DNA from 2 places in the Kitasatospora sp. NA04385 genome. Region 2 is predicted to be linked to the other one. Evidence: riboswitches for the same ligand, from Rfam matches in the RefSeq annotation. Region 2 holds a riboswitch; the other holds the start of a gene.
What was found. Region 2 has a riboswitch for glycine ahead of gcvP (aminomethyl-transferring glycine dehydrogenase). Riboswitches for the same ligand answer to the same signal wherever they lie in the genome.
Positions count from the first base shown of each region.

Region 1: another riboswitch for glycine. It lies ahead of gcvT (glycine cleavage system aminomethyltransferase GcvT); the one in region 2 lies ahead of gcvP (aminomethyl-transferring glycine dehydrogenase).

Region 1 is NZ_CP054919.1:5,240,524-5,256,239, forward strand. It holds gene HUT16_RS23430 (L-serine ammonia-lyase) at 1-311, opposite strand, end outside; gene glyA (serine hydroxymethyltransferase) at 471-1,739, opposite strand; gene gcvH (glycine cleavage system protein GcvH) at 1,758-2,132, opposite strand; gene gcvT (glycine cleavage system aminomethyltransferase GcvT) at 2,234-3,352, opposite strand; glycine riboswitch at 3,502-3,604, opposite strand; gene HUT16_RS23450 (enhanced serine sensitivity protein SseB) at 3,748-4,515, shown strand; gene HUT16_RS23455 (enhanced serine sensitivity protein SseB C-terminal domain-containing protein) at 4,659-5,483, shown strand; gene HUT16_RS23460 (ABC transporter permease) at 6,131-7,129, shown strand; gene HUT16_RS23465 (ABC transporter substrate-binding protein) at 7,158-8,933, shown strand; gene HUT16_RS23470 (ABC transporter permease) at 9,050-10,048, shown strand; gene HUT16_RS23475 (ABC transporter ATP-binding protein) at 10,045-11,109, shown strand; gene HUT16_RS23480 (ABC transporter ATP-binding protein) at 11,138-12,187, shown strand; gene HUT16_RS23485 (GntR family transcriptional regulator) at 12,568-13,296, opposite strand; gene HUT16_RS23490 (HAD family phosphatase) at 13,524-14,150, shown strand; gene HUT16_RS23495 (helix-turn-helix transcriptional regulator) at 14,136-15,416, opposite strand; gene HUT16_RS23500 (hypothetical protein) at 15,593-15,716, shown strand, end outside.
Region 2 is NZ_CP054919.1:1,464,680-1,480,395, forward strand. It holds gene HUT16_RS06315 (GNAT family N-acetyltransferase) at 1-421, shown strand, start outside; gene HUT16_RS06320 (MFS transporter) at 402-1,604, opposite strand; gene pheT (phenylalanine--tRNA ligase subunit beta) at 1,843-4,353, opposite strand; gene pheS (phenylalanine--tRNA ligase subunit alpha) at 4,353-5,474, opposite strand; gene HUT16_RS06335 (ATP-binding protein) at 5,602-6,690, opposite strand; gene HUT16_RS06340 (RNA methyltransferase) at 6,736-7,605, opposite strand; gene rplT (50S ribosomal protein L20) at 7,709-8,095, opposite strand; gene rpmI (50S ribosomal protein L35) at 8,200-8,394, opposite strand; gene infC (translation initiation factor IF-3) at 8,529-9,251, opposite strand; gene HUT16_RS06360 (DUF1844 domain-containing protein) at 9,709-10,089, shown strand; gene gcvP (aminomethyl-transferring glycine dehydrogenase) at 10,157-13,027, opposite strand; glycine riboswitch at 13,248-13,352, opposite strand; gene HUT16_RS06370 (PRC and DUF2382 domain-containing protein) at 13,540-14,718, shown strand; gene HUT16_RS06375 (MFS transporter) at 14,883-15,716, shown strand, end outside.

The sequences.
Region 1 (15,716 bases), 3.8 Mb from region 2:
TCGTGGCGGCCGAGCAGGCTGAGCCGCTTCTCGGTGCGGATCCGCTCGACGTCGAGGTCGGCGCGGTCGACGTCGACCGTGCGGGGGGAGTGGTTCTCCAGGCCGAGCAGGACGGCCTTGGGGGTGCCGTGGCCGTGGCCGGTGGCGCCGAGCGAGCCGTACAGCTCGGCCCGGACGGTGGCGACCCGCTCCAGCAGGCCCTCCGAGTTCAGGCGGCGGGCGAACATCCGGGCCGCGCGCATCGGGCCCACGGTGTGCGAGGAGGAGGGGCCGATGCCGATGGAGAAGAGGTCGAAGACGCTGATGGCCACGGGGTGACGTCCTTGTCCGGTCTCGTGGTGGTGCTGGGTCCCGTCTGGTGGACGGGGCGCGGCATGGGACGGGGCACCGCGCGCACGTCTTCCAGTGTGCGCGGTGCCCCGGGAAAGCTCGGGTGGGCCGCCGGTCGGGCGGCCGGACGAGCGGGGGTGCTACAGCTCCGGGTAGAGCGGGTGCCGGTCGGCGAGGGCGCTCACCCGGGCCTTGAGGGCCTGGGCCTTGGCCTCGTCGAAGCCGGGCTTCAGCGCCTCGGCGATGACGTCGGCGACCTCGCGGAAGTCCTCCGCGCCGAAGCCGCGGGTGGCCAGCGCGGGGGTGCCGATGCGCAGGCCGGAGGTGACCATCGGCGGGCGGGGGTCGTTCGGGACGGCGTTGCGGTTGACCGTGATGCCGACCTCGTGCAGGCGGTCCTCGGCGTCCTGGCCGTTGAGCTCGCTGTTGCGCAGGTCGACCAGGACCAGGTGCACGTCGGTGCCGCCGGACAGCACGGAGGCGCCGGAGGCGGCCACGTCCTCCTGGAGCAGGCGCTCGGCGAGGATCTTCGCGCCCTCCAGGGTGCGGCGCTGGCGCTCCTTGAACTCCTCGGAGGCCGCGACCTTGAACGCGACGGCCTTGGCGGCGATCACGTGCTCCAGCGGGCCGCCCTGCTGGCCGGGGAAGACCGCGGAGTTGATCTTCTTGGCGTGCTCGGCCTTGGAGAGGATGACGCCGCCGCGCGGGCCGCCCAGGGTCTTGTGGGTGGTGGTGGTGACCACGTCCGCGTACGGCACCGGGGAGGGGTGCAGCCCGGCGGCGACCAGGCCGGCGAAGTGCGCCATGTCGACCATCAGCAGGGCGCCGACCTCGTCCGCGACGCGGCGGAACTCGGCGAAGTCCAGCTGGCGGGGGTAGGCGGACCAGCCGGCGATGATCAGCTTGGGCTGGTGCTCCTTGGCGAGGCGCTCGACCTCGGCCATGTCGACCTGGCCGGACTTCTCGTCCACGTGGTAGGCGACCACGTTGTAGAGCTTGCCGGAGAAGTTGATCTTCATGCCGTGGGTCAGGTGGCCGCCGTGGGCCAGGTTCAGGCCCAGGATGGTGTCGCCCGGCTGGATCAGCGCGAACATCGCCGCGGCGTTCGCCTGCGCGCCGGAGTGCGGCTGCACGTTGGCGTGCTCGGCGCCGAACAGCTCCTTGATCCGGTCGATGGCGATCTGCTCGACCACGTCGACGTGCTCGCAGCCGCCGTAGTAGCGGCGGCCGGGGTAGCCCTCGGCGTACTTGTTGGTGAGCACCGAGCCCTGGGCCTCCATGACCGCCACCGGGGCGAAGTTCTCGGAGGCGATCATTTCCAGGGTGGTCTGCTGGCGGTGCAGCTCGGCGTCGACCGCGGCGGCGATCTCCGGGTCGAGCGCGTGCAGGGACTGGTTGAGAACCGTCATGAGTAAAAGGTCTCCCGGTCAGGCGCCGGTGAAGGCGGTGTAGCCGTCGGCGTCGAGCAGCTCGTCGGTCGCCTCGACCCGGACCTTGAACAGCCAACCGCCCTCGAAGGGCTCCGAGTTGACCAGGGCCGGCTCGTCGATGACCGCCTGGTTGACCTCGGTGACCTCGCCGGTGGCGGGGGAGAAGAGGTCGCTGACCGACTTGGTGGACTCAAGCTCGCCACAGGTCTCACCCGCGGTGACGGTGTCACCCACCGCCGGGAGCTGGACGTAGACGATGTCGCCGAGGGCGTCGGCCGCGTGCGCGGTGATGCCGACCGTCGACACCCCGTCCACGGCGGCGGTCAGCCACTCGTGCTCCTTGGTGTACTGCAGGTGCGTGGGGTTGCTCATGGCGTCATTCTCCAGGATCGCGGGAGGGGAGGGCGCGGCCGTCCGCTGGGCGGACGAACCGGAGGAGGACCGTTCGGGAGGGAACCGAGGGGGAGCGGCGGTCAGCGGGCGCGCTTGTAGAACGGCAGCGCGACGACCTCGACCGGCTCGGCCTTGCCGCGCACGTCCACCGCGACGGCGGTGCCGGGCTCGGCGTGCGCGGCGTCCACGTACGCGATGGCGATCGGCCGGCCCAGCGTCGGGGACGGCGCGCCGGAGGTGATCCGGCCGATCACGGCGCCCGCGGCGTCCACCACGGAGTACTCGGCGCGCGGGACGCGCTTGCCCTCGGAGACCAGGCCGACCAGCTTGCGCGGCGGGTTGGATTCGGCCGCGGCGGCGGCCTCCTCCAGGGCCTTGCGGCCGACGAAGGCGCCGTCGTTGGTGGTCTTGTCGAAGCGCACCACCCGGCCCAGGCCCGCGTCGAACGGGGTCAGGTCGGTGGACAGCTCGTGCCCGTACAGCGGCATGCCGGCCTCCAGGCGCAGCGTGTCGCGGCAGGACAGGCCGCACGGGACCAGGCCCTCGGCGGTGCCGGCCCCGGTCAGCGCGGTCCACAGGTGCTCGGCGTCGGCGGGGGCGCAGAACACCTCGAAGCCGTCCTCGCCGGTGTAGCCGGTGCGGGCCAGCCAGACCTCGCGGTCGGCCACGGTGGCGGGCAGCAGGGCGTAGTACTTGAGGCCGGGCAGGTCGGCGTCGGTCAGCTTCGCCAGGATGCCGCCCGCCTCCGGGCCCTGGACGGCGAGCAGCGCGTAGGCGTCCCGGTCGTCGCGGACCACGGCGTCGAAGCCGGCCGCGCGCTCGGTCAGCGCGTCCAGCACCACCTGGGCGTTGGAGGCGTTGGCGACCACCAGGTACTCGTCCTCGGCGGTGCGGTAGACGATCAGGTCGTCCAGGATGCCGCCGTCCTCGCGGCAGATCATGGTGTAGCGGGCGCGCAGCACGCCCAGCGCCGAGATGAAGCCGACCAGCGCGTGGTCGAGCAGCTCGCCGGCCTGCGGGCCGGAGACGGTGATCTCGCCCATGTGCGAGAGGTCGAACAGGCCGGCCCGGGTGCGGACGGCGAGGTGCTCCTCGCGCTCGCTGCCGTAGCGCAGCGGCATGTCCCAGCCCGCGAAGTCGGTCATGGTGGCGCCGAGCGAACGGTGCAGCGCGTCGAGCGCGGTCAGGCGGAGGGACACGACGGGACTCCCGGGATCTGGAAACGGGCAGGCTGGGGCGAATCTCCCCATCTGTCGTCGAACCTGAGAGCTTCACCGCCTTCCAACAGGATGGCGGCTTGCACCGTGGGTGGGCGCACGGCGCGGCCGTGTCCACTTTCCAGATCTGCCTCGCCCGGGCGGTAGGGGTGCCTGAGAGATTCCGGGGAGGACTTGCTCCTTCGGCGCCGGTCGCGGCCCAGTGGGCCGTTCCGGCTCTCCCGCGCGGGTTCGAGCGGCCGGTATGAAGTTTGACTTCGAGCGGGCCCATCATGGCACGCCCGGGCCGCCCGCGGGAGAGGGGCCCGGCCACCGGCGCACCGGGGCGCCCCCGCGCGCCGCTAACCTGATCGCAACTGCTGACGTGGAGGGGCGACATGGGGTTCCCGCTGGGTGGGGTTCCGGAGGGCGGGGCCTGGCCGGCCAACGAACTGGAGCGGGTGCTGACGGCCGCGCTCGGCGACCCGGGGGCGACCCCCCGGGTGATCGAGGTGCTGGCCCGCAGCCAGGTGTGGATCCCGCTGCCGTCCGGCACCGCGCCGGACGCCGAGGCGCTGGACCTGCCGACGCTGGAGCTGGCCGGCGCGCCGTACGTGCCGGTGTACTCCTCGCAGGAGCAGTACCTCCAGCACTGCCCGGGCATCCCGTTCGCGATCGCCCCGATGTGGGAGTTCGCCCGCGGGCTGCCGCTGGGCATCGGCATCGCGGTCAACCCGGAGGCGCCGGTGGGCATCCCGGTGCCGCCGGAGGGCGTGGGCGAGCTGCGGCGCGGGCCGCGCGGCGAGGAGTGGGAGGCGCAGGGGGTGACCGAGGGTGCCCGGGTGGCGCTCAAGGAGCCCGAGCCGCACCAGGAGCCGTTCGCCTTCCTGGCCGCCGCGACCGGCGAACTGGTGGCGCTGCCGGGCGTGCTGACGGCCCGTCGGGCGCTGGCCCGGGTGGAGGGCGAGCCGACCCTGCTGTACGTCGGCGTGCAGCTGGACCCGGCGGCCCCCGCCGACCCGGCCGAGGTCAACACCGCGCTGGGCCGGGCGCTCGGAACCGCGCCGCCGAGCTGGGGCGTCCACCTGGTGCTGCTCGACCTGGTCGCCGATCCGGTGGTGGACTGGCTGCTGGGGCGGGTACAGCCGTTCTACGTGCGCCCCTGACGGCGGCTCCCCGCCGGACGGCCCGCCCGGCCCCGGCCGGCCGCGCACGGTACGGCGGCATGACGACCGTCGGGTGCTCCCCATAGGGTTGCCCCGGCACACCGGAGCGCGGTGGCGAGCGGACGAGAGAGTGGGGCGGCGACGTGACGGGAGCAGCCGGCGACCCGGGGGCGGTCGAGCGCGCCCTCGCAGCGGTCGCACCGGAGCGCTGGGAGGCGTACGAGGGCCTGTTGCGCGCCCTGGCCGGCGGGCAGGTCTGGATGCTGCTGTGGCACGGCAGCCCCGGCAGCCCGGACGCCCAGTACGGGAACATGGACGTCGGCGGGCACGGCTACGCGCCCTGCGCGACCTCCCCGGCCCAACTGGCGGCCAGCGGCTGGACGCGGGCCCACGAGGTGGTCTCCGGGCCGGAGATCGCCGCCGCGCTGTACCGCTCGCGCTGGGGCCTGTGGCTCGACCCGCACCGCCCCGGCGGCGGCGTCGGGGTGCCCTGGGCCGACCTGAGGCGGATCGCGCTCGGCCTGGACCGGCTGCCGGCCGGCCCGCTGCGGATCTCCGAACCCCCGGCCCCGGCCTCGCCGTTCTTCGCCGTGCTGGAGCAGCAGGCCGGCGAGGTGCGGCCGCTGCGCTCGCTGCGGCGGGCCTGGGTGCAGCCGGTGCTGGGCGAGGCGTACCTGGCGATCGGGCTGGACCTGTACGACGCCTCGCCGCCGTCCGTCGAGGCGGCCCGGGCGCTGGTGCAGCGGGCGGCCGCGCAGGCGCCCGAGGGGCCCGGGGTGTCCACCGTGATGATGGCCGACGAGTTCGACCCGGTGGCGATGTGGATGTGGGCCAACGCCCGCCCGTTCTTCGACCGGCACGGCGCCCCGCAGGGCCACCCGACCGGCTTCGGTCACGCAGCGCAACCGCCGTCCGGGCCCGCCCAGGGCTGGGGACAGCCCCAGTGGCCGGGTCGTCCGGGCGGTTGACCCTACCCTGACGCGCTGTCCGAAAACCCCCGCTCCGATCTTTCCCCCGGTCGGCGGGGGTTTTTTGCCAGCTTTTGCCGACTCATGATCTACGCGCGAAACCCCAGGTGCCACCTGGCGTTTTCCCGCCAGTGGCGGGGTGTCGTCAGTGTTCCTCTTGACGGACACGTAACAGCTGTGTGAAGAGCGATATGCGACCTGGGCGATCTTGCATGCTGACAGATCACAGTTAGGCATCCTTCGCGATCGAGGTCTTCCGCCCGGCGCTCCCCATGACGGAGAGTGCTGCGCAATGCGGAGCGCGGCGCCTTCGGCCGAAGGAGAGCGCGCCACCGCCGGCACCCGAACCGCACGGCACACCGTTCCGTGCGGCATCCGGCCAGCCTGCTGTCCCCGGCTCCACCCGCTCGTGTCGTCAGCACCACCGCACTGCCTGCACCGAGACCGACTCGCACCGCACGCACCGCACTTCGCACCACCGCTCCGTACGCGCCACCGCCCGCCCACCACGGCTCGGCGGTGTCCGGGGCAACCCGCACACCCGCAGCAGCACGGCACGCCGACACCACCGCACCTGCCCCAGCACCATCCGCACCGCACGCGACTCCGTAGACCGGCCACCGCCGGCGAGGGGGACGGAACGACTCATGACCACACCCATCGACACCTCCGGCCCGGCGGCCGGCGAGCAGCCCGACGCTGCGTCAACTCCGGCTCCGGCCAAGCAGATCGAGGGCCGCTCGCCGGGGCGCATCGCCTGGAGCAGGCTCAAGCGCGACAAGGTCGCGCTGGCCGGCGGCGCCGTCGTGGTCCTGCTGGTGCTGGCGGCGGTCTTCGCCCCGGTGCTCACCGCACTGTTCGGGCACCCGGTCGGCGAGCCGCACCCGGACCAGATGAACCCCGACCTGGGCCTGCCCAAGGGCGCGTTCGGCGGCATCAGCGGCGACTTCCTGCTCGGGCTCGACCCGGTCTTCGGCCGCGACGTGTTCTCCCGGATCCTCTACGGCGCGCAGATCTCGCTGCTGGTGGCGCTCGGCGCGGCCGTGCTGTCGGTCTGCATCGGCGTCGTGATGGGCGTCATGGCGGGCTACTTCGGCGGCTGGGTCGACTCGGTGATCAGCCGGATCATGGAGGTCCTGCTGGCCTTCCCGCAGCTGCTGTTCAGCATGGCGCTGATCTCGGTGATGCCGAACGCCGCCTTCGGGCTCTCCGACAAGTGGCTCCGGGTCGCCATCCTGGCGGTGGTCATCGGCTTCTTCGGCTGGCCCTACATCGGGCGCATCGTCCGCGGCCAGGCGATGTCCCTGCGCGAACGCGAGTTCGTGGACGCCGCCCGCAGCCTCGGCGCGGGCCGCGCCCACATCCTGTTCCGCGAGCTCCTGCCCAACCTGGTGGCGCCGATCCTGGTCTACGCGACCCTGATCATCCCCACCAACATCCTGAACGAGGCGGCACTCAGCTTCCTCGGGGCCGGCGTCCGGCCGCCCACCCCGTCCTGGGGGCAGATGCTCTCGGACGCGGTCGGGATCTACCAGGCGGATCCCACCTACATGGTGATCCCCGGTCTCGCCATCTTCATCACCGTGCTCGCCTTCAACCTCTTCGGTGACGGCCTGCGTGACGCTCTCGACCCCAAGGGCAACTGAGCCCGCAACTCTGGAGGTTCTCCAACCCATGAAGCGAAACAGGACGCTCGCCGCGGCCGCCCTGGTGGCCGCCCTCGCCCTCACCACCGCGGCCTGCGGCGGGTCCAAGGGCGGCTCGGGGGGCGACAAGGCCGGTGCCACGAAGGGCGGTGCGGCCGGCTTCAACGCCGCGGCCGAGAAGGTGGTGAACCCGTCCGACAAGAAGGGCGGCACCCTCAACCTGTGGAGCAGCACCGACGTCGACTCGCTCGACCCCGGTCGCGCGTACTACGCCTCGGTGTGGAACTACGAGCGCTTCTACACCCGCACCCTGCTGGCCTACGACGGCAAGCCGGGCAAGGAAGGCCTGGAGCTGGTCCCCGACCTGGCCACCGCCAAGCCGGAGGTCTCCGCGGACGGGAAGACCTACACCTTCAAGCTGAAGCCCGGCCTGAAGTTCGAGGACGGCTCGGTCATCACCTCCAAGGACATCAAGTACGGCATCGAGCGGATCTTCGCCCAGGACGTCGTCTCGGGCGGTCCGACCTACCTGATCAACGAGCTGGACCAGGGCCAGGACTACAAGGGCCCCTACACCGACAGCGACCCGAACAAGCTCGGCCTCAAGTCGGTGCAGACCCCGGACGACACCACCATCGTCTTCACCCTGGCCAAGCCGAACTCGACCTTCCCGTACCTGCTGGCCATGGGCTCCGCCGCCCCCGTCCCGCAGAAGCTGGACACCGGCGCCACCTACGGCAGCAAGCCGGTCTCCTCCGGCCCGTACAAGTTCAAGTCGGTCGAGCCGGGCAAGGGCTACGAGCTGGTCCGCAACGAGAACTGGGACCCGGCCTCGGACCCGTTCCGCAAGGCGCTGCCGGACGTCGTCAAGCTGACCATCACCACCAACGCCGACGACATGGACTCCCGCCTGCTGGCCAACACCATCGACCTCGACTGGGCCCAGACCGGCCTGTCGCAGGCCGCCCAGGTCAAGGTGCTCCAGGACCAGGCGCTCAAGGCCAACACCGACGACCCGTACAACGGCTTCATCCGGTACGTCTCGATCGCGCCGTCGGTCGCCCCGTTCGACAACGTGCACTGCCGCAACGCGGTGCTGTACGCGGCCGACACCACCGCCCTGCAGACCTCCCGCGGCGGCTCGGTCTCCGGCTCGGTGTACGGCTCGATGCTGCCCCCGAACATCCTCGGCTCCGACGACTACGACCCGTTCGGCCTGACCAAGGGCAAGCCGAACGTGGCCAAGGCCAAGGAGGAGCTGGCCGCCTGCGGCAAGCCGGACGGCTTCAGCACCACCATCGCGGTCCGCGGCAACAAGGCCAAGGAGGTCAACTCCGCGGTGGCGCTGCAGAACGCGCTCAAGGCGGTCGGCATCACCGTCACCGTCGACCAGTACGACGGCAAGCTGATCTCCTCGGTCATCGGCTCGCCCGACGTGGTCAAGACCAAGGGCTACGGCCTGATCGTGATGGGCTGGGGCGCCGACTACCCGACCGGCTCCGGCTTCCTCCAGCCGCTGGTCGACGGCCGCTTCATCACCCAGAACGGCAACAACAACTACTCCGAGATCAACGACCCGGAGATCAACGGCTGGTTCGACCAGGCCGCCCAGGAGGCCGACCCGGCCAAGGCCGCCGACCTCTACAAGAAGATCAACCACAAGGTCGTCGACGGCGCCTACTACCTGCCGATCGTCGCCGACAAGGCCCTGAACTGGCGCAACCCGCGCCTGACCAACGTCTACATCACCGACGCCTTCGGCGAGGTGGACTTCCAGGCGCTCGGCGTCTCCGACGGCAAGTGACCTGGCCCGCCCCTTAGTTCGCACCGCTAGTCCGAAGGGCAGGTGAAGGCCCTGCCCGGGCCGGCCGCGGCACCCCCACCGGGGCGCCCGGCCGGCCCGCGGCAGGGCCGACCGCAGTGCTCGTGTATCTCTTCAGGCGGCTGATCAACGTCGTCTTCATGCTGTTGGTGGTCGCCGCGGTGACCTTCGGCATCTTCTTCATGGTGCCGAAACTGACCGGGACCGACCCCGCGATGCTCTACGTGGGCAAGATCGCGGACAAGGCGGCGATCGAGGGCATCCGCCACAAGATGGGCCTCGACAAGTCGATCATCGAACAGTTCTGGCTCTTCCTGCGCGGGGTGTTCGCCGGCCGCGACTACAACGCCGGCGTCGACATGACCCACTGCGCGGCCCCCTGCCTGGGCTACTCGTTCAAGACCGAGCAGGCGGTCTGGCCGCTGCTGCTCAACCGGGTCGGCGTGGACGTCTCGCTGGCCATCGGCGCCTCCGTGCTCTGGCTGGTGTTCGGCACCGCCACCGGCGTCATCTCCGCGCTGCGCCGCGGCACCGCCCTGGACCGCATCACCATGACCGTCGCGCTGGCCGGCGTCTCGCTGCCGATGTACTTCACCGGCCTGGTCGCGCTCGCGGTCTTCGTCAACCAGCTCGGCTGGTTCCCCAACAACTACACCGACTTCACGGACGATCCGGTCTCCTGGTTCCAGGGGCTGGTGCTGCCCTGGGTCACCCTGGCCTTCCTGTTCGCCGCGACGTACGCCCGGCTCAGCCGGGCCACCCTGCTGGAAGTCCTCGGCGAGGACTACATCCGCACCGCCCGGGCCAAGGGCCTCAAGGAGCCGGTGGTCATCGGCAAGCACGCCCTGCGCTCCACGATGACCCCGATCCTGACCATCTTCGGCATGGACCTCGGCGCCCTGCTCGGCGGCGCCGTGCTCACCGAGAAGACCTTCAACCTGCGCGGACTCGGCTACGAGGCGGTCACCTCGATCCAGTCCAGCGACCTCCCGGTGATCATGGGCGTGACCCTGTTCGCCGCCTTCTTCATCATCATGGCCAACCTCGTGGTTGACCTGCTGTACGCCGTCGTCGACCCCCGGGTGAGGCTGACATGAGCAACACCGACCAGCCCGACCTGGCAGACAAGAGCTTCCTGTCCGTCCGCGACCTGAAGGTGCACTTCCCCACCGACGACGGGCTGGTCAAGTCCGTCAACGGGCTCAGCTTCGACCTCGAACGCGGGAAGACGCTCGGCATCGTCGGCGAGTCCGGCTCCGGGAAGTCCGTCACCTCGCTGTCGATCATGGGCCTGCACCGCACCGGCACCAAGCGCGGCGCCCCGCGGATCAGCGGCGAGATCTGGCTCGACGGCGAGGAGCTGATCACGGCCGGCCCCGAGCGGGTGCGCAGGCTCCGCGGCCAGAAGATGGCGATGATCTTCCAGGACCCGCTGACCGCGATGCACCCCTACTTCACGGTCGGCGCCCAGATCGTCGAGGGCTACCGGGCCCACCACCCCGGCACCTCCAAGAAGCAGGCCCGCACCCGGGCGATCGAGATGCTCGACCGGGTCGGCATCCCGCAGCCCGACCGGCGGGTCGACAACTACCCGCACGAGTTTTCCGGCGGCATGCGCCAGCGCGCGATGATCGCGATGGCGCTGGTCAACGACCCCGCGCTGCTGATCGCCGACGAGCCGACCACCGCGCTCGACGTCACCGTCCAGGCGCAGATCCTCGACCTGATCCGGGACCTGCAGAAGGAGTTCGGCTCGGCGGTCGTCATCATCACCCACGACCTGGGCGTGGTCGCCGAACTCGCCGACGACATCCTGGTGATGTACGGCGGCAAGCCGGTCGAGCGCGGCCCCGCCGCCGCCGTCTTCGAATCCCCCGAGCACCCCTACACCTGGGGCCTGCTCGGCTCGATGCCCCGCCTCGACCGGGAGCTCCAGGACCGGCTGACCCCGGTCAAGGGCACCCCGCCGAGCCTGATCAACGTGCCGTCCGGCTGCGCGTTCCACCCGCGCTGCCCGTACGCCGAGCTCACCGGCGGCCGCTCCACCAGCGAGGTGCCCGTGCTCGCCGAGGCCACGCCCCGGCACCACGCCGCCTGCCACCTGCCGATCGCCGAACGCCACCGGATCTTCACCGAAGAGATCGCGCCCCGGCTGTGAGCACGTACCACCCATTTGGAGAGCAGCGATGACGGACAGTCAGGCGGCGGTGCCGCAGCTCGCGAAGGTGCCCGCCCAGGCGCCCGGGCCCGACCGCGAACCCCTGCTGAGGGTCACCGGACTGACCCGGCACTTCCCGGTCACCAAGGGACTGCTGAAGCGCCAGGTCGGCGCGGTGCGGGCGGTCGACGGCATCGACTTCGCGGTCAACGCCGGCGAGACGCTCGGCGTGGTCGGCGAGTCCGGCTGCGGCAAGTCCACCATGGGGCGCCTGGTCACCCGGCTCGACGAACCCACCGGCGGCACCGTCGAGTTCGAGGGCACCGACATCACCCACCTGGGCGTCGCGGCGATGCGGCCGTTCCGGCGCGACATCCAGATGATCTTCCAGGACCCGTACTCCTCGCTGAACCCCCGGCACACCATCGGCACCATCGTCGGCGCGCCCTTCCGGCTCCAGAAGGTGGCCACCGAGCACGGCGTCAAGCGGGCCGTCCAGGACCTGCTGGAACTCTGCGGGCTCAGCCCCGAGCACTACAACCGCTACCCGCACGAGTTCTCCGGCGGCCAGCGCCAGCGCATCGGCATCGCCCGCGCCCTGGCGCTGCGCCCCAAGATGATCGTGGCCGACGAGCCGGTCTCCGCGCTGGACGTCTCCATCCAGGCCCAGGTGGTCAACCTGCTGGACGACCTCCAGCGGGAACTCGGCCTCACCTACCTGATCATCGCGCACGACCTCTCGGTGGTCCGGCACGTCTCCGACCGGGTCGCCGTGATGTACCTCGGCAAGGTGGTCGAGATCGCCGACCGGGACGCGCTGTACGCCCGGCCGATGCACCCCTACACCAACGCCCTGATGTCCGCGGTGCCGGTGCCGGACCCGCGCCGCAAGGAGCGCCGCGAGCGCATCCTGCTCACCGGCGACGTGCCCTCCCCGCTCAACCCGCCGTCCGGCTGCCGCTTCCGCACCCGCTGCTGGAAGGCGCAGGAGGTCTGCGCGAGCCAGGAACCGCCGCTCGCCACCACCGGCACCGGACACCAGGTGGCGTGCCACTTCCCGGAGAACGCGGGCGAGTAGCGCCCCTGCCCGGGGCCCGCCACGAGGTCCGCCCGGAGGAGCCGACGCTCCCCCGGGCGGACCCGGCCGTTCGTGCACCGGGCCGGGCCGTCGTCGCCCTGCACCCGGGCGCCCAGCACCCGCGCCACCCGGCACATCCCGGCGAGCAGCTCATCGCTCGGGTGCTTGGCCGAGACCCGTCCGTCCTGCCAGTGCAGCGCCCCTCCGGACTCCGGCCGCACCGCCGGCTCGGCGATCCACTGCGGCTCCCCGGGCCAGCCGCCTTCGGGAACGAACAGCGCCAGACCCGGGTCGGCGACGACCGCCGCCGCCCACTCCTGCGCGCCGATGCCCGGCCCCTGCCCGCACCGCCGGCTCCTTCGTGCGGTGCTGCGGGAGCGTCAGGGCGTGTACTCGTAGCCGATCGTGAACCGGGCGGGGAGGCAGGACTCCGTGTACTCGATCAGGCCCTCCTCGTCCGACCAGCGGTGCACGAGGGCGAGGATCGGGCTGCCGACGGGCACCGCCAGCGCCGACGCCTCGCGCTGGTCGGCCTCCCGGGCGTGCATGTCGTCGCGCGCCGCCGTGATGGTCCGCCCGGTGGCTTCGAGGACCTTGGCGGTGATGCCGTCGTTGCGCCCGGGGGCCGTGTTGAGCAGGTCCGGCACCAGCGCGGCGAAGTGGGCCGGGTACCACGACACCGCGAAGAGGGTCCGCGACTTGCCCCGGCCCGCGATGTACTCGCGCCGGACCAGCTGCGCCCCGTGTTCGAGGTCGAACAGGTCGGCCACGTAGAGCGGGGGGACGACGAGACCGGCGGCCGTCACGCGGCTGGTCTCGCCGTCCATCAGGCTGGACCGCGCGCGCTGGACCCGCTCCAGCCGGTCACGGCTGCTGGCCGTCACCCGGGGGTCGTCCGCGACGAAGGTCCCGCGCGGGGACGTCCGGAGGTAGCCCTCCACCTGGAGGTGCTGGAGCGAGCGGCTCACCGTCGCGACCGCGACGTTCCAGCGGCCGGCGATCTCCTTGTTGCCGGGGAGCTTGGAGCCGGGTTCGAGCTCGCCCGACAGGATGCGCTGCCGGTAGTGGTCCGCGATGACGGACCAGGTTTTCGGAGTCCTGCTGGGCATGAGTCCTCACCATCGCACGTGGGGGTAAGTACCCTCCAAAGAAGGCTAGTTCACTCGAAACCGGTGGAGGAGAACTTGGAGGCGCATTCGGCTTCGATCGTGGCGGCAGCTCCGAAGGGTTCGCGAGCACGAGGCGCCCGCAGGCTTCTTGAGCATGTTCACGGGGACTCCGGACGAACGTGGGATTTCACGCTCCCGGACCCGGCCCGGGCTCGTACGCTGTGGGGATGACTGGCGGGCGGGTTCTTCGTGGTGCGGTCTTCGACTTCTTCGGTGTGCTCACGGCCAACATGGTCGAGGTGATCCAGTGGTTCGAGGCCCGGGAGGGGATCAGGCCGGGGACGTTCCTGACGGCGTGGGCCGACCCCCGGGGGCAGGAGCTGTTCCGCCGGCTCGAACTCGGCGAGATCACCCAGGAGGACTGGAACACCGGCTTCGCCGCCCTGATGGGCGTGCGGCCGGACGGTCTGCTGGGCCGGTACCTGCACGACGCCTTCCCGGCCCACCCGGTGCTGGAGGTCGTCCGGCAGGCGCGGTCGGCAGGCATCAGGACGGCCGTGCTGTCGAACTCCCTCGGCCGACAGCCCTACGACCCCTACGCGGGCTTCGACTTGAACGGCACCTTCGACGCCGTGGTGCTGTCCGCCGACCACGGCCTGCGCAAACCGGACGCGGCCCTGTTCCAGGTGGTGCTGGGCCGTCTGGGCCTGGAGGCCGCGGAGTGCTTGTTCGTGGACGACAGCGAGACGAACGTCGAGGCTGCGGCCGAGCTCGGATTCACCGCACTGCTCGGACTGGACGAGCAGGTGGTGGCCCGGCAACTGCGTGAACTGCTGGGGCTACCCGCCTGCTAGGAACTCCGCGACCGGCCGGTAGCGGCCGTGCGGGGCGAGTTTCTCGCGCAGTCCCTTGAGCTGGGAGGCCGAGCGGGCGGAGTCGACACCGCCGAGGCACTTGGCGGCGTGCCGGGCGGTGGCGATCGCGGCATCGAGATCGTGGTCGGCGAGATGGGCCTCGGCGGCGCGGGCGAGGTAGATGGCGTGCGTTCGGGGGTACTCCTCGTCACCCCGGTAGATGGTCATGCCGGTGCTGAACCGACGCAGGGCCTCCCGGGTGTCACCGAGCTCGAGGGCGGAGGAGCCCGCGATCATCTCGATCTCGCCTTCGGTGACCCAGTAGAGGACGGCGGGGTCGTCGTCGTGAACTCCCTTGTCCAGAGCGGTTCGGGCGAGGTGGAGCCAGTGTGCGGCCCCTGCCGCGTCTCCGGTCTTGGACAGCGAGCGGGCGGTGCGGGAGGCCAGCATCGCTTCCATCCGCGGGGTGCACCGGCCGCGGACCCGGGCTCGGGCGGTGTCGAGGATGTCGACGGCGCGCCGGGCCTGGCCGGGGGTGGAGTAGCACTGGATCGCGGCGAAGGAGAGGGCGTAGGCGCCGCCGATCACGTCCCCGCACTCGGCCGACGCCCGCAGTGACGCGTCGAAGTAGGACTGCGCGACCCCGGGACGGCCCTGGTCGAACGCCGCCCAGGCGACCTGGCGGGATGCTTCGGCTGCCGTTGCGTACAGGCGGTCCAGGAGCGTGCCGGTGAAGCGGCCGGACTTGATCGCTGTCACCGCCAGGGACAGGTCGCTGCGTGCGGCGTGGAACACCTCGCCGCTGCCGAGTCCGTCGTCCACCCTGCGAAGGTGTTCGAGACGGCTCTCCAGCCCCAGGAGCAGCGATGGGCCGTCCACTGTTCCTTCGGAACTCGACGCGCGGCCACGGATGGCCGTTCCCCAGTTGGTCGCGGACACGGACAGGGCGATTCCGGCTGAGATGAAGTCGCGGCGGTCCACTTGTCTCCCACCGGCCAGGTTGGTCAGGACGGTCAGGGCCGCTCCGTCCTGGCTCCACGGAACGGCTGCCGGTCCCCCGCCTGCGGCTGCTTCACGGGTGAACCTGCCCCCGGCTTGCAGGACCCGGTCGTAAGCCTCGGCGACCTGGTCCGTCACCCGCCGGTTGCCGTTCTCCACGTTGCGCAGGTACGCCTCGCCGAAGCCGGCCGCGTGGGCGAAGTCCGCCCACGACATACCTGATGCCCGACGGGCTGCTCGTAAATCGTCACGCAGCTGATCAGGCATCAAAGGTGCACCTCGAGAATGGGATCGCTCTTGGATCGCCCTGATCCATTGTCTCCCGGCCGATTGCCCTGTGTGCTTGTTTCGGCACAGATCGAAGCCACCCGAAGACCGGAACTCGTCGGCCTGAGCCCACATGCCCAGTGCGTACGACAAGCCCGCACCACGGAGCACCAGCCATGACGACACACCACCCGTTGCCGGGAAAACCGGACCAGAAGGCCAAGTTGACGATCCGGGTCTACCGGGTGCGGTCCGACGGGAGCCGGGTGGAGGTCTCCTCCTGCTTCTCGGACGAAGAGG
Region 2 (15,716 bases):
CGGCGAGACGTTCACCTACCCGGCCGACCTGACGTCGGACACCGCCCGCGGCTGGTGGATGCTGCCCGCCCCCGACCGCACCGTGGTCGCCGTCGACGAGGCCGGCGGCACCGTCCTCGGCACCGCCAAGATGAACCGCAACCAGGCGGGCAACGGCGCCCACGTCGCCAGCGCCAGCTTCATGGTCGACCCGGACCACGCGGGCCGCGGCACCGGCCGCGCCCTGGCCGAGGAGGCGCTGCGCTGGGCCCGCGCCCGGGGCTTCCGCGCCATGCAGTTCAACGCCGTGGTGGCCGCGAACGCCCCGGCCGTCGGCCTGTACCGCTCGCTCGGCTTCGCGGTGGTCGGCACCGTCCCCGAGGGCTTCCGCCACCCGCGCCTCGGCTACGTCGACCTGTACGTCATGCACCGGCCCCTGTAGCCGCCCACCGACCGGCCGCCCGCCCCTCCCGCACCACCGCCGGCCGGGAGAGGACGGTCACCAGCAGCGACGCCCCGGCCAGCGCGCCGATCGCCCAGCGCACCTCCACCAGCTGCGCCAACCCGCCCGCCAGCGCCGCACCGACGCCCTGCCAGGCGATCCGGCCCGCCGACTCCACGCCCTGCACCTGGCCGCGCCCGGCGGCCGGCGTCAGCGCCAGCAGCCGCTCCTGCAACGGCAGCGTCGCCGCGAACCCGACGCCCGCCGCGCCCACCGCCGCTGCCGCCGCCCACACCGGCGGCCCGGCCGCCAGCAGCAGGAACGGGGCCGCCAGCAGCAGCCGCAGCCCGTACGCCAGCCGGGCCCGCCGCGCCTCGTCCAGCAGCCGGCCCACCAGCAGGTCGCCCGCCAGCATCCCGGCCGAACCGGCCGCCAGCAGCGTCCCGGCGGCCCCCGGCGCGTACGGCAGGAACAGCGCCTCGCAGCCCACCACCAGCCCGTTGGGCACCCACAGGTTCAGCAGCAGCGCCCGCCGCCCGGGCCGGCCCAGCAGCTCGACGTTGCCCCGCCAGGTCTCGCGCAGCCCCGGCCGGCGCGGCGGCCGCACCGACCGCTCCCGCACCGTCGCCGCCACCACCGCCGCCAGCGCCGTCAGCCCCGCCGCCGCGCCCAGCAGCCGGTACGGCGACAGCACCGTCAGCAGCGCCCCGCCCAGCGCGAAGCCGAGCACCGCCGCCCCGCCCGAGGTGACGTTCATCAGCGACCGGGCCCGCGCGTAGCCCTCCGGCGGCACGATCTCCGCCAGCAGGCCCATCCGCGTCCCCGTCCCCAGCGACTGGAAGAACCCGACCAGCAGCAGCAGCCCGAACCGCGCCGCCAGCGGCAGCCCCGGCACCGCCTGCGCCGCCGTCGCGGCCAGCGCCAGCAGGTGCAGCGCCACCAGCGTCCGGCGCGGCCGTGCCCCGTCCGCGACCGACATCAGCGTCAGCGCGCCCAGCACCGCCGCGAACGACGACCCGTACATGCTCACCGCCGTCAGGAACGGCGACCCCGTGCGCGCCTGCACCAGCGTGCCCAGCGCGAACCCGGACAGCGTCCCGGCCCCCGCCAGCAGCGTGAAACCTGCGTACAGCCCCGCGAACTCCCGCTGCCGCAGCAGCGCCAGATACCCGTGATCAGTCATGAAAAAAGCCTCCGACGCTGCCGCGGGGGCGCGTTCGAAGGCCGACCACGAGAACCTACCACTCAACGCCCCGCCCCCGCCCGGGTTTCCGCCGCCCCGAGCGCCCCCGAACACCCCAACACCCCCGAACCGCACCCGAACGGCGCCGCGCCCGCGCACGGCGGAGCCCCGCCGCTCCCCCGCCGAGGGGGTGCGACGGGGCTCCGTCACGCCGGGAACCGCCCGGCCGCCCGGGCCGTCAGGCCCCGCGCAGCACCGCGCCGGTGCGCTCACCGGCCACCGCGACCGCCGACGCGCGGGCCGCCGACGCCTCGTCGGCCGTCAGCGTCCGGTCCGCGGCGCGGAAGCGCAGCGTGTACGCCAGCGACTTCTTGCCCGCGCCCGCCTGCTCGCCGGTGAACACGTCGAACAGCCGCAGCGACTCCAGCAGTTCGCCCGCGCCCTCGCGCAGCGCCGCCGCCACGTCCGCGGCGTGCACGCCCGCGTCCACGATCAGCGCCACGTCCTGGGTCGCCACCGGGTAGGCGGAGACCGGCGGGCCGGAGACCCGGCGGCCGTCCTCGAACAGCAGGTCCAGGTCGAGCTCCATCGCGCTGGTGCGCTCCGGCAGGTGCAGCGCCTTGACGACCCGCGGGTGCAGCTCGCCGGCGTGGCCGACGACCTCCTCGCCCACCAGCAGCTCGGCGCAGCGCCCCGGGTGCCACGGCGCGTACTGCGCCTGGCGGACCGTCAGCTCGACGCCCGCGGCGGCGGCGACCACCCGGGCCGCCTCGACCGCGTCCGCCCAGCCGGACGGCGCGCCCTTGCCCCACCAGCCGGACGGCAGCCGCTCGCCGGTCAGCGCGACGGCGACCCGGCGCGGCTGGTCCGGGAGGGCGGCGTTCAGCTCGGCGAGCTGCTCCTCGGTCGGGCGGCGGTCCACCGGCAGCCGCGGCGCGACCTTCGGCTCGGCCTTGGGCAGGAACACCGTGCCGGTCTCGAACAGCGCCAGGTCGGTGTTGCCGCGCCCCACGTTGCGCCGCAGCGCGCCCAGCAGGCCCGGCAGCAGGGTGGTGCGCAGCGCCGGCTCGGCGTCGTTCAGCGGGTTGACCAGCTTGACGGTGCGCCGGCGGGCGTCGTCCGCGTCCAGCCCGAGGCCGTCGAAGGAGGCCTCGCCGACGAACGGGTACGCGTTGATCTCCACGTAGCCCGCGCCGGCCAGCGCCACGCCGACCCGCCGGTGGAAGCGCTGCGCCTCGGACAGGCCGCGCCCGGGCGGGGTGACCGGCATCCGGGCCGGGACGTTGTCGTAGCCCTCCAGCCGGATGACCTCCTCGGCGAGGTCGTACGGGTCGGTCAGGTCGGGCCGCCAGGACGGCGGGGTGACCTCCAGGACGTCGGTGCCGACGACCGCGCAGCCGACCTCCTGCAGGCGGCGGGTGACCGTCTCGCGGCCGTACTCGGCGCCGGCCACCCGGTCGGGCAGGTCGGCGTCGATCGGGATGGTGCGCACCGGGTGCGGGGCGGCGATGTCGGTGACACCGGCCTCGGCGGTGCCCCCGGCGATCAGCACCAGCAGGTCGACGGCGCGCTGCGCGGCGGCCCGGGCGGCCTCCGGGTCGACGCCGCGCTCGAAGCGCTTGGACGCCTCGGAGGGCAGCTTGTGGCGCTTGGCGGCGCGGGCGATGGCGACCGGCTCGAAGTGCGCGGCCTCGATGACGATGTCGGTGGTGCCGGTGACCAGGCCGGTCTCGGCGTCGACGACCGGGTCGAGGATCTCGGTGGTGGCGCCGCCCATGACGCCGGCCAGGCCGATCGGGCCGGAGTCGTCGCAGATCAGCAGGTCCTCGGCGGACAGCTTGCGCTTGACGCCGTCCAGCGTGGTGAGCTCCTCGCCCGCCGCCGCCCGGCGGACCTGGAACGGCCCGTCCAGCCTGTTCCGGTCGTAGGCGTGCAGCGGCTGGCCGACCTCCAGCATCACGTAGTTGGTGATGTCGACGGCCAGCGAGATCGGGCGGATGCCGGCCTTCTGCAGGCGGCGCTGCAGCCAGATCGGCGACTTCGCGCCCGGGTCGACGCCGGTGACGGTGCGCGCCACGAAGCGGTCGCAGCCGACCGGGTCGGCGACCTTCACCGGGTGGCCGTAGGCGTTGGCCGGCGGCACGTCCAGCAGCGCCGGGTCGGCCAGCGGCAGGCCGTACGCGGCGGCGGCCTCGCGGGCCACGCCGCGCATCGACAGGCAGTAGCCGCGGTCGGGGGTGACCGCGATGTCGAGCACCTCGTCGACCAGCTGGAGCAGTTCCAGGGCGTCGGTGCCGGCCTCGAACTCGGGCGGCAGCACGATGATGCCGTTGTGGTCGTCGCCCATGCCCAGCTCGCGGGCGGAGCAGATCATGCCGGCCGAGGTGTGGCCGTAGGTCTGCCGGGCGGAGATCGGGAACGGGCCGGGCAGCACGCCGCCGGGCAGGATCACCACGACCTTGTCGCCGACCTGGAAGTTGGTGGCGCCGCAGACGATCTCCTGCGGCTCGCCGGTGCCGTTGGCGTTGCCGACGTTCAGGAAGCAGTGCCGGATCGGCTTCTTGAAGCCGGTCAGCTCCTCGATCGAGAGCACCTCGCCGACGACCAGCGGGCCCTTGATGTCGGTGCCGAGCTGCTCGACCGTCTCCACCTCGAGACCCGCGCGGACCAGCCGGGCCGCGACGTCGCGGCCGGTCTCGCCCGCCGGCAGGTCGACGTACTCGCGCAGCCAGGAAAGCGGGACGCGCATCAGATCTCCATCCCGAACGGGAGGGTGAAGCGGACGTCACCCTCGACCATGTCGCGCATGTCGGCGACGTTGTGACGGTTCATCAGGATCCGCTCCAGGCCCAGGCCGAAGGCGAATCCGCTGTAGCGGCTCGGGTCGATGCCCGCGGCGACCAGCACCCGCGGGTTGACCACGCCGCAGCCGCCCAGCTCGATCCAGCCCTCCGAGGAGCAGGTGCGGCACGGGCGGTCGGGGTTGCCCACCGAGGCGCCGCGGCACACGAAGCACTGCAGGTCGATCTCGGCGCTGGGCTCGGTGAACGGGAAGTACGAGGGCCGCCAGCGCAGTTCGAGGCCGCCGCCGATCAGCTTCTCCACCAGCACCTCGATGGTGCCCTTGAGGTGGCCGAAGGTGAGGCCCTCGTCCACCGCGATCGCCTCGACCTGGCGGAACACCGGGGTGTGCGTGGCGTCCAGCTCGTCGGTGCGGTAGACCCGGCCGGGGCTGACCGCGTACAGCGGCGGCTCGCCGGCCAGCATCGCGCGGATCTGCACCGGGGAGGTCTGGGTGCGCAGCACCATGCCGGAGTCGGCGGTGCCGTCGGGGGCCTCGACGAAGAAGGTGTCCTGCATCGAGCGGGCCGGGTGGTCGGCGTGCAGGTTGAGGGCGTCGAAGTTCAGCCACTCCGCCTCGACCTCGGGGCCGGACGCCACCTGGTAGCCCATCGCGACGAAGGTGTCCTCGATGCGCTCGGCGAGCGTGGTCAGCGGGTGCCGGGCGCCGCGCGGCACCCGGCCGTACGGCAGGGTGACGTCCACCGCCTCCTCGACCAGCACCCGGGCGTCGCGCTCCGCCTCCAGCTCGACCTGGCGCTCGGCCAGGGCCTTGTTGACGGCTCCGCGGGCCTGGCCGATCAGCTTGCCCGCGGCGGCCTTGGCCTGCGGGGGCAGGGCTCCGATCTCGCGGTTGGCGAGCGACAGCGGGGAGCGGTCGCCGGTGTGCGCGACCTTCGCCTGCTTGAGCTCGTCGAGGTCGGCGGCGGCGGCGAAGGCGGCGATCGCCTCGTCCCGGGCCTGTTCCACCACCTCGGGCTTGAGGGCCTCGACCTCGACCGGGTCGTACGACTTGTTGGGTGCCGACATCTCTATCTTTCCCGTGCTCCTGCTCGTGATCAGGTCTGCTGCGTCGCCGGGCGTCCAGGAACGCCAAGGGTCGAGTGTAGTCGCAGGCCGCGACCCCCCACGGCGGCGGACCGCGCCGCGGGCCGGGTCAGAGCATGAAGTCGGGGACGCCCGCGGGCAGCACGAACCGGAACCTGGCGCCGCCGCCGTCGGCCCGGCTGATCCGGACCACCCCGCCGTGCGCCTCCACGATGCCCTTGACGATGTACAGGCCCAGGCCGGTGCCGCCCCGCTTGGAGCCCCGCCAGAACCGGGTGAACACCCGCGGCATCGCCTCCTCGGGGATGCCCGCGCCCTGGTCGCTGACGGTGACCGCGGTGCCCTGGACCACCCGCGGCTCGGTGCCCGGCACCTCCACCAGCTCCTCGGCCGGGCCGACCTCGATGGTCACGGTGCCCTCGCCGTGCCGGACCGCGTTCTCCAGCAGGTTCCCCAGCACCTGGTCGATCTTGTCCGGGTCGCCCCACTGCTCGGCCGGCGGCCCGGCCACCCGGATGTCGAAGCGCTCGGCGGGGATGCCGGCCGCGACCTTCCCGGCCACGTGCCGGTGCACCGCCGCCGCCAGGTCGATCCGCTGCCGGCGGATCTCCAGCCGGCCCGCGTCGATCCGGGAGATGTCCAGCAGTTCGGCGATCAGCCGCACCACCCGGTCGGCGTCCGCGTCGACGGTCTCCAGCATCACCCGCTTCTGGCCGTCGTTGAACCGCTCCCACTTGGCCAGCAGCGTCGCCGTGAAGCCCTTGACGCTGGTCAGCGGGGAGCGCAGCTCGTGCGCGACGGTGGCGATCAGCTCGGCGTGCGAGCGCTCGGTGCGCCGCCGCGCCTCGGTGCCGCGCAGCGTCACCACCACCTGCCGCACCGGCCCGCCGGGCGCGTCGCGCACGTACCTGGCGCAGACCAGCACCTCGCGCCCGTCCAGCAGCAGGTTCCGCTCGGGCTGCCCGGTGCGCACCGCGAGCCCGCCGTACGGGTCGGTCAGCCGCCACCAGCGGCGGCCGTCCAGGTCCTCCAGCGGCAGCGCCCGTTCCAGCTCGACGCCGATCGCGTAGTGCGCGGAGCGCCCGGTGATCCGTTCCGCGGCCCGGTTGAAGACCACCACCCGGCCCTGCCCGTCCGCGACCACCAGTCCGTCCGGCAGGTCGTCAGGTTCGACCGGTGCCCAGTTGACGCCGCCCATGGGTGTCCTCCCCCGCCCGCCCCCTCGCAGGCCCAGGAACCGACCCTAGCGCGAGCGGGCCTCGGCGCGACACCCGCCGTGGGAGCGCTGGGCGCGCGCGGAGGCGTACAGGCACACGGCGGCCGCCGTCGCGAGGTTCAGGCTCTCCGCGTGCCCGTGGATGGGCACCCGCACCACCTCGTCCGCCAGTGCGCGGGTCTCCTCCGGCAGGCCCCAGGCCTCGTTGCCGAACACCCAGGCGCACGGGCCCTGCAGGGTGCCCTCGTCCAGCTCCTGGTCGAGGTCGCGCTGCCCGGCCCCGTCCGCGGCCAGCACCCGCACCCCGGCCTCCCGCAGCCGCGCCACCGCCTCCTCGACCGGCACCCCGGTCGCCACCGGCAGGTGGAACAGGCTGCCGACGGACGCCCGCACCGCCTTCGGGTTGTACGGGTCCACCGAGGCGTCGGTCAGCACCACCGCGTCCGCCCCGGCCGCGTCGGCGGTGCGCAGCACGGTGCCCGCGTTCCCGGGGTCGCGGACGTGCGCGAGCACCGCGACCAGCTTCGGCCGGGCCGCCAGCACCTGGTCGAACGGGGTGTCGATGAACCGGCACAGCGCCACGATGCCCTGCGGGGTGACGGTGTCGCAGATGTCGGCGACGACCTCCTCGGTGGCGCCCAGCACCGGCAGCCCGGCCTCCCGCGCGGCGGCCACGATCCCGGCGTGCCGCCCGGCGGCCTCCGGCGTCACGTACACCTCGACCACGGCGTGCTCGCCGTCCGGCAGCCGCCCGAACGCCACCGCCTCCCGCACGGCCTGCGGGCCCTCGGCCAGGAAGCGCCGCTCCTTGCCGCGCTGGTTGCGCTTGGCCAGGCGGCGGGCGGCGACGACGCGCGGGGAGCGCAGGGAGGTCAGCAGGGGGGTCTCGGTGCTCATGCTCACGATCTTCGTCACGGAAGGGCAGGGGCGCGGTACGCGACGGACCCGCAGGCCGGGCGGCCTGCGGGTCCGGGGAACGCTCTCAGGGCGACGGCCTGGATCAGGCGGCGACCTTGGGGGCGTTGACGTCCGCCGGGAGCGCCTTCTGGGCGACCTCGACCAGGGCGTGGAACGCCACGGAGTCGTTCACCGCGAGGTCGGCCAGCATCTTGCGGTCGATCTCGACGCCCGCGGCCTTGAGGCCCTGGACGAAGCGGTTGTAGGTGATGCCGTTGGCACGGGCAGCGGCGTTGATGCGCTGGATCCAGAGCTGGCGGAAGTCGCCCTTGCGCTTCTTGCGGTCGTTGAAGTTGTAGACGAGCGAGTGGGTGACCTGCTCCTTGGCCTTGCGGTACAGGCGCGAGCGCTGACCGCGGTAGCCGGAGGCCCGCTCGAGGATGACCCGGCGCTTCTTGTGGGCGTTCACTGCCCGCTTGACGCGTGCCACTTCATTACTCCTTGGTTCCGGACCTCGGGTCGTGCCGGCGGTCCGTTATTCGATTCGGTCGGGAAGGATCAGCTGGTGCCCGCGGCGCGGCCGCGGGCGGGCGATCACTTGCCGAGAAGCTTCTTGATCTTCTTCGCGTCGCCCGGGGCCATCTCGGCGTTGCCGGCCAGCTTGCGGGTCAGCGTCGAGGGCTTGTGCTCGAGCAGGTGGCGACGGCCGGCACGCTCGCGCAGCACCTTCCCGGAGCCAGTGATCTTGAAGCGCTTGCTGGCGCCGCTGTGCGTCTTCTGCTTCGGCATGTCGCCGTTTCTCCTCGTCGGTCCGTTCCGGCCCGCACCGTGCGGCGCGGGCCGGAACTGGATGGATCTCGTCTCCGGGGCGGGACGCCCCGGAACCGGGTGCCTCGGCCTCCCGGTCACCCGAGCCCTGGGGCTCAGGCGTCCTGGGCGGCCTCGGCGGGCTGCTCGACCTCGGCCGCCTCGGTGGCGACGTCGTCGGCCTCGGTCTCCTCGACCTCGGCCACCTCGTCCTCGACACCGTCGACGTCGTCGGCGTCGTCCGCCTGGTCGGCGGCCGGTCCGCGGCCCAGCCGCTCCGCCTTGCGGGCGTCGGCGGCGGCGCGGGCCTCGGCCATGGCCTCGGTCTTCTTCTTGTGCGGGCCGAGAACCATGATCATGTTTCGGCCGTCCTGCTTCGGAGCGGACTCCACGAAGCCCAGGTCCTGGACGTCGTCCGCGAGCCGCTGCAGCAGTCGGAAGCCCAGCTCGGGGCGGGACTGCTCACGACCGCGGAACATGATCGTGATCTTGACCTTGTCACCCTGCTTGAGGAACCGGACGACGTGACCCTTCTTGGTGTCATAGTCGTGCGGGTCGATCTTCGGCCGGAGCTTCATCTCCTTGATGACCGTGTGCGCCTGGTTCTTGCGCGCCTCACGGGCCTTCATGGCCGACTCGTACTTGAACTTGCCGTAGTCCATGAGCTTGCACACCGGCGGGCGCGCCGTGGCGGCGACCTCGACCAGATCCAGGTCGTACTCCTGGGCAAGCTCCAGCGCCTTCGCGAGCGGGACGATGCCGACCTGCTCGCCGCTGGGACCGACGAGTCGCACCTCGGGGACGCGAATCCGGTCGTTGATGCGGGGCTCGGTGCTGATGGGGCCTCCTCGGTTGCACCTTTTCCGATGCGGCCGTCGGGCGGCGGTCGCACGTAGTGGTTTCGACCACTGGGCGGGGCTTCATTCATGCTCCGCTGCCCGTCGAGGGCACCGAGCGCACGAAAAAAGCCCCGCACGGTACAGGCGGGGCTCCACACGTTCCGGGACGCCCTGACGGGCACCACTGCCGACGAACAAGTCCCTCGCGGGCGCTCGTGGCGGACCGGACCCGTCGGCCCTTCGGCCGATCAGGTGGGAGACTTTCGCGGTTGCCCTCTCGGGCCTCCTGGAGTGGAGCCTCCACTTGCTGGCCGGGCAGCCTTGGGCAGCCGCCTGGCCGGTCAGTCTCGAATCATACCAGCGTTCCGGCACCGACCGGTATTCCGACCCTCCGCCGCCCGCCTTGTACGCTCCCTCCGTACTGCGCTTTCGCACCAGCACCCCTCGGAGTGACACCTTGACCAGCCAGCCCGACCACGCGCACGAGTCCGAGTCCGAGCAGGCCCTCGGCTTCGACGACCTGACCCGCGACATCGCCGAGGTCCCCGCCGTCGAGGTGATCACCACCGTCGCCGTCCACCTGATGAGCGCCGCCGCCGTCAAGTGCGGCCTGGCCGAGGGCGGCGAGGCCGACAAGGACCTCGACGAGGCCCGCAAGCTCATCACCGCCCTGGCCGGCCTGGTCACCGCCGGAGCCCCCGAGATCTCCAACTTCCACGCCGCCCCCCTCCGCGACGGCCTGCGCTCCCTCCAGCTCGCCTTCCGCGAGGCCTCCCTCGTCCCCGACGCCCCCGGCTCCGGCCCCGGCGAGAAGTTCACCGGCCCCGTGTACTCCTGACCCCCCGCACGACGGGAGCGGCCCGCCGGAAGGAGGACTCCTTCCGGCGGGCCGCTCCCGTCGTGCGCTACGCGTCGTACTCCTCCAGCGGCGGGCACGAGCACACCAGGTTCCGGTCGCCGTACGCGCCGTCGATCCGCCGCACCGCCGGCCAGTACTTGTCCGCCGGGTTGACGCCCGCCGGGAAGACCGCCTCCTCGCGGGTGTACGGGTGCGCCCACTCGCCGGCCAGCATCGACGCGGTGTGCGGGGCGTTGCGCAGCGGGTTGTCGTCCGCCGCCCACTCGCCCGCGCCGACCTTCTCGATCTCGCCGCGGATGGCGATCATCGCCTCGCAGAACCGGTCGATCTCGTGCAGGTCCTCGGACTCGGTCGGCTCGATCATCAGCGTCCCGGCGACCGGGAACGACATGGTCGGCGCGTGGAAGCCGTAGTCGATGAGCCGCTTGGCGATGTCGTCGACGCTGACGCCGGTCTCCTTGCTGAGCGGCCGCAGGTCGATGATGCACTCGTGCGCGACCAGCCCGCCGGGGCCGGTGTAGAGCACGGGGTAGTGCGGGGCGAGCCGCTTGGCGATGTAGTTGGCGTTGAGCACGGCCACCTGGGTGGCGCGCTTGAGGCCCTCGCCGCCCATCAGGCGGACGTACGACCAGGAGATCGGCAGGATCGCCGCCGAGCCCCAGGGCGCGGCCGAGATCGGCCCGACCCCGGTCGCGGGGCCCGCCTCGGCCTGCAGCGGGTGGTTGGGCAGGTACGGCGCGAGGTGCGCGCGCACCGCGACCGGGCCGACGCCGGGGCCGCCGCCGCCGTGCGGGATGCAGAAGGTCTTGTGCAGGTTCAGGTGCGAGACGTCCGCGCCGAACTTGCCGGGCTTGGCCAGGCCGACCAGCGCGTTCAGGTTGGCGCCGTCGACGTACACCTGGCCGCCGGCCTCGTGGACGAGCGCGCAGATCCGGGTGATCTCGGTCTCGAACACGCCGTGGGTGGAGGGGTAGGTGACCATCAGCACGGAGAGCTGCTCGCGGTGCTGCTCGATCTTGGCCTTGAGGTCCTCGACGTCCACGTCGCCGTCGGTGAGCGTCTTGACCACGACGACCCGCATGCCGGCCATCGCCGCCGAGGCCGCGTTGGTGCCGTGCGCGGAGGAGGGGATCAGGCAGACGTCGCGCTGGGTGTCGCCGTTCGCCCGGTGGTACGCCCGCACCGCGAGCAGGCCCGCCAGCTCGCCCTGCGAGCCCGCGTTCGGCTGGATCGACACCGCGTCGTAGCCGGTGACCTCGACCAGCTGCTGCTCCAGCCCGCGGATCAGGGTCAGGTAGCCCGCTGCCTGGTCGACCGGAGCGAACGGGTGCAGCTGCCCGAACTCGGGCCAGGTGACCGGCTCCATCTCGGTGGTCGCGTTGAGCTTCATGGTGCACGAGCCCAGCGGGATCATGCCGCGGTCGAGCGCGTAGTCGCGGTCGGAGAGCCGGCGCAGGTAGCGCAGCATGGCGGTCTCGGAGCGGTGGCTGTGGAAGACCGGGTGGGTGAGGTACTCGTCCTCGCGCAGCAGCCCGGCGGGCAGCGCGTCCGCGTCCTCGGCGATCTCCGCGGGGACGCCGAACGCGGCGAACACGGCCGCCAGGTGCTCGCGGGTGGTGGTCTCGTCGCAGGACACCGAGACCCGGTCGCCGTCGACCCGGTGCACGTTGACGCCGCCGGCCAGCGCCGCGGCGACGACCGCGTCGGCCCGGCCCGGGACGACGGCGGTCACGGTGTCGAAGAAGGCCTCGTGGGCGAGCTCGACGCCGCCCGCGCGCAGGCCGGCGGCGAGCGCGGCGGCGTAGCGGTGGGTGCGGCGGGCGATGTCGGCCAGGCCGTCGGGGCCGTGGTAGACGGCGTACATCGAGGCCATCACGGCGAGCAGCACCTGGGCGGTGCAGATGTTGGAGGTGGCCTTCTCGCGGCGGATGTGCTGCTCGCGGGTCTGCAGGGCCAGCCGGTAGGCGCGGTTGCCGTCGGCGTCGACGGAGACGCCGACCAGGCGGCCGGGCAGGTTGCGGGCGTACTCGGCGCGCACGGCCAGGTAACCGGCGTGCGGGCCGCCGAAGCCCATCGGGACGCCGAAGCGCTGCGAGGTGCCGCAGGCGATGTCGGCGCCGAGCTCGCCGGGCGAGCGCAGCAGGGTGAGGGCGAGCAGGTCGGCGGCGACCGCGACGACCGCGCCGAGCTCGTGGGCCCGGTCGATGACCGGCTTGATGTCGCGGACGGCCCCGGAGGCGCCCGGGTACTGGAGCAGCACGCCGAAGACGCCGCGCTCGGCGACCTCGGCGGGGATGCCCGCGGACAGGTCGGCGGTGACGACCTCGACGCCGGTCGGCTCGGCGCGGGTCTCGATCACGGCGACGGTCTGCGGCAGGGTGTCCGCGTCGACCAGGAAGACGCCGGCCTTGTTCTTGGTGACGCGCCGGGCCAGGGCCATCGCCTCGGCGGCGGCGGTGCCCTCGTCGAGCAGCGAGGAGCCGGAGGTGTCCAGGCCGGTCAGGTCGGCGACCACGGTCTGGAAGTTGAGCAGCGCCTCCAGCCGGCCCTGCGAGATCTCCGGCTGGTACGGGGTGTAGGCGGTGTACCAGGCCGGGTTCTCCAGCACGTTGCGCAGGATCACCGGCGGGGTGAAGGTCCCGTAGTAGCCGAGGCCGATCATCGAGGTGAGGACCTGGTTGCGGCCGGCCAGCTCGCGCAGCTCGGCGAGCACCTGGGCCTCGCTGCGGCCGGCCGGCAGGCCGAGCGCGGTGAGGCTGCGGATGGCGTCGGGGACGGCGGCCTCGGACAGCTCGTCCAGGGAGGCGTACCCGACCTGGGCCAGCATCTTCTGCTGGGCGTCGCTGTCGGGGCCGATGTGGCGGTGCTCGAAGGGGCTGGCCTGCTCAAGGTCGCTGAGCGTCGGCTGGGCGTTCATGGGGGTCGGGCCTCCTGGTCGCGGACCGGCGGTGGTACGCACGCGGTCGGCGGCCGTGGGAGCGCCTGGGCGTACGAACCCGTCAGCCTCCCCCTCTGTCATCGGTACCTGAGAGCTTCGCACGTCCGGACCGCACGGGCCCGGACGGCTTGCACCGTCGGCGAGGGCGGGGCCGGCCGGCTCCGGTGCCGACGGTCCTGCCCTGCTTTCCAGAGTGACCTGTTCTCGCTCGGTACGGATGCCTGAGAGATTCCGGGGAGGGGTTGCTCCTTCGGCGTCCCGCATCCCCCGTTCGGCGGGATCGGGACTCTCCCGAGCGGGCTCGGCGGTCGCCTCCGAGGTTACCAGCGCGGGCCCTTCGGATCACCGGTGCGGCCCTGTGATCTGCCCCGGACGGCGGTGTCCGGAGTGCCGCCGTCCGTTACGTGCCGTTTGGTGTGAAGTGGCGGCCCGGCACGCTCCTCCGGCCGCCGCCCGGACGTCCCTGAGGAGCAGCAGGACTGGAGGACAGCGTGCAGACCGATATCGATCCGCGCGACCTGATCGGACACAAGGCGGTCGACCGGAACGGTGACAAGATCGGCACGGTCGACGAGGTGTACCTGGACGACGCCACCGGCGAACCGGAGTGGGCGGCCGTCCGCACCGGGATCTTCGGCCGGGACGCCTTCGTCCCGCTGACCACCAGCGAGTTCTCGGGCGACGAACTGCGCGTCCCGTACGACAAGTCGCTGATCAAGGAGTCCCCGGACTTCGGCGTGGGCCAGCACCTCTCGCCGGCCCAGGAGCTGCAGCTGTACCGCTACTACGGGCTGGACACCGGCGGCGACACCGGCTCGGGCCCGACGGCGAAGACGGCGGCGGCCGGAACGGCCGGAACGGCCGGGGCCGCCGAGGCGGGAGCGAAGGAGCACCCACGCCAGGAGCCCCCGGCGGACCGCGACTTCGGCACCGTCGCCTCCTCCCCCTACCCCGCGCCCGCCCCGACCCCCGCCCCCGCGCCCACCGCCGAGGCCGCGGCCGCCGCCCCGGCCGCCTTCACGGCGGCGAAGTCCGGGCCCGCGTCGCCCCAGCAGCACGCCCAGGCGCAGCCCCAGGCCCAGACGCAGGCACAGAGTCAGGGCCAGGGCCAGGGCCAGGACCAGCAGAGCCAGGGCCGGCAGGCCCCGGGCCAGGCGGCCCCGACCGCGCCGGTGGAGATCACCTGCCGCGAGGAGCGGATCGACATCAGCACCGAGTGGCACGAGGTGGGCACCACCCGGCTGCGCAAGTACGTGACCACCGAGCAGGTGGAGCGCCGGGTGCCGGTGGTCCGCGAGCGGGTGCGGGTGGAGCGCATCCCGGTGTCGGACGCGGAGCGGGCGGCGCTGAGCGAGCAGGAGATCGCCGAGGCGGTCGAGGAGGTCACCCTGCGCGAGGAGCGCCCGGTGGTGCGCAAGTACCTGGCGCCGATCGAGCGGGTGCGCCTGGTGGTCGAGCGGTACACCGAGGAGGAGGTGGTCCGCGAGGAGCTGCGCCGCGAGCAGGTGGAGGTGCACGACGCGACCACCGGCAGCGGCGGCGGGGACGGCGAGGCGCGGCAGCAGCGCCAGCCGTGGAACGCGCAGCCGCAGTCGCCGACGGCGGCGAAGCCCCAGTCGGGCGCGAACGGCGGCCCGGAGCACGCCCGTCCGGAGCCGCTGCGCTCCTGACGCCGCGTCGGCCCGTCCGGCCCCGGTCCGCCCAGGCGGTCCGGGGCCGGCGCTTTGCCAAAGCTTCACCAATCGATATTTGACAGAGTGAAGCATCTCCCGACATCGTTGCTTCAGTTCCTGCACTATCGCCTGCCTGAAGCAACATGACGGAGGAGTCCCCCGTGCGTGAGGCACCACAGCCCACCCCCACGGCCGCCCAGCCCACCAGTGCCCGGGTCCTGCCCGCCCTGATCCTGGCCATGCTGGCGTTCAGCGTGGTGCAGACCGCGGTCGTCCCGATCCTGCCGGGCCTGGCCCGCGAGCTGAACGTCTCGGGCTCCAACATCACCTGGCTGATGACCGCGAACCTGCTCTCCGCGGCGGTCCTCACCCCGCTGCTGGGCCGCTTCGGCGACCTGCGCGGACGCAAGCCCATGCTGCTGGTCTCGCTGGCCGGCCTGGTGCTCGGCTCCGGCCTCGCGGTGGCCACCCACTCCTTCACCTGGCTGGTGGTGGCCCGGGTGCTGCAGGGCGCGGGCGGCGGCGTGCTGCCGCTGGCGATCAGCATCGTCCGCGACGAGCTGCCCCGGCACAAGGTCACCGGCGGCGTCGCCGCGATCTCCGCCTCGATGGGCGTCGGCTCCGGCCTCGGCCTGGTCGCCACCGGCCTGCTGCTGGAGCACTGGAGCTACAAGTCGATCTTCTGGATGGGCCTGGTCTTCGGCCTGATCGCGGTCGCGCTGGTGGTCCTGCGGGTGCCCGCCGACCCGGTCACCGAGAAGGAGGGCGGCGCCGACCCACTCGGTGCGCTCACCCTGGCCGGCTGGCTCTCCGCCCTGCTGATCGCCGTCAGCCAGGGCAACCACTGGGGCTGGACGTCCACCCGCACCCTCGGCCTGTTCGCCGTCGCCGCCGTGGTCGCCCTGCTCTGGCTCCTGGTCGAGTCCAAGGTCGCCCACCCGCTGGTCGACCTGTCGATGATGGCCCGCCCCGCCGTCGCCTTCACCAACCTCTCC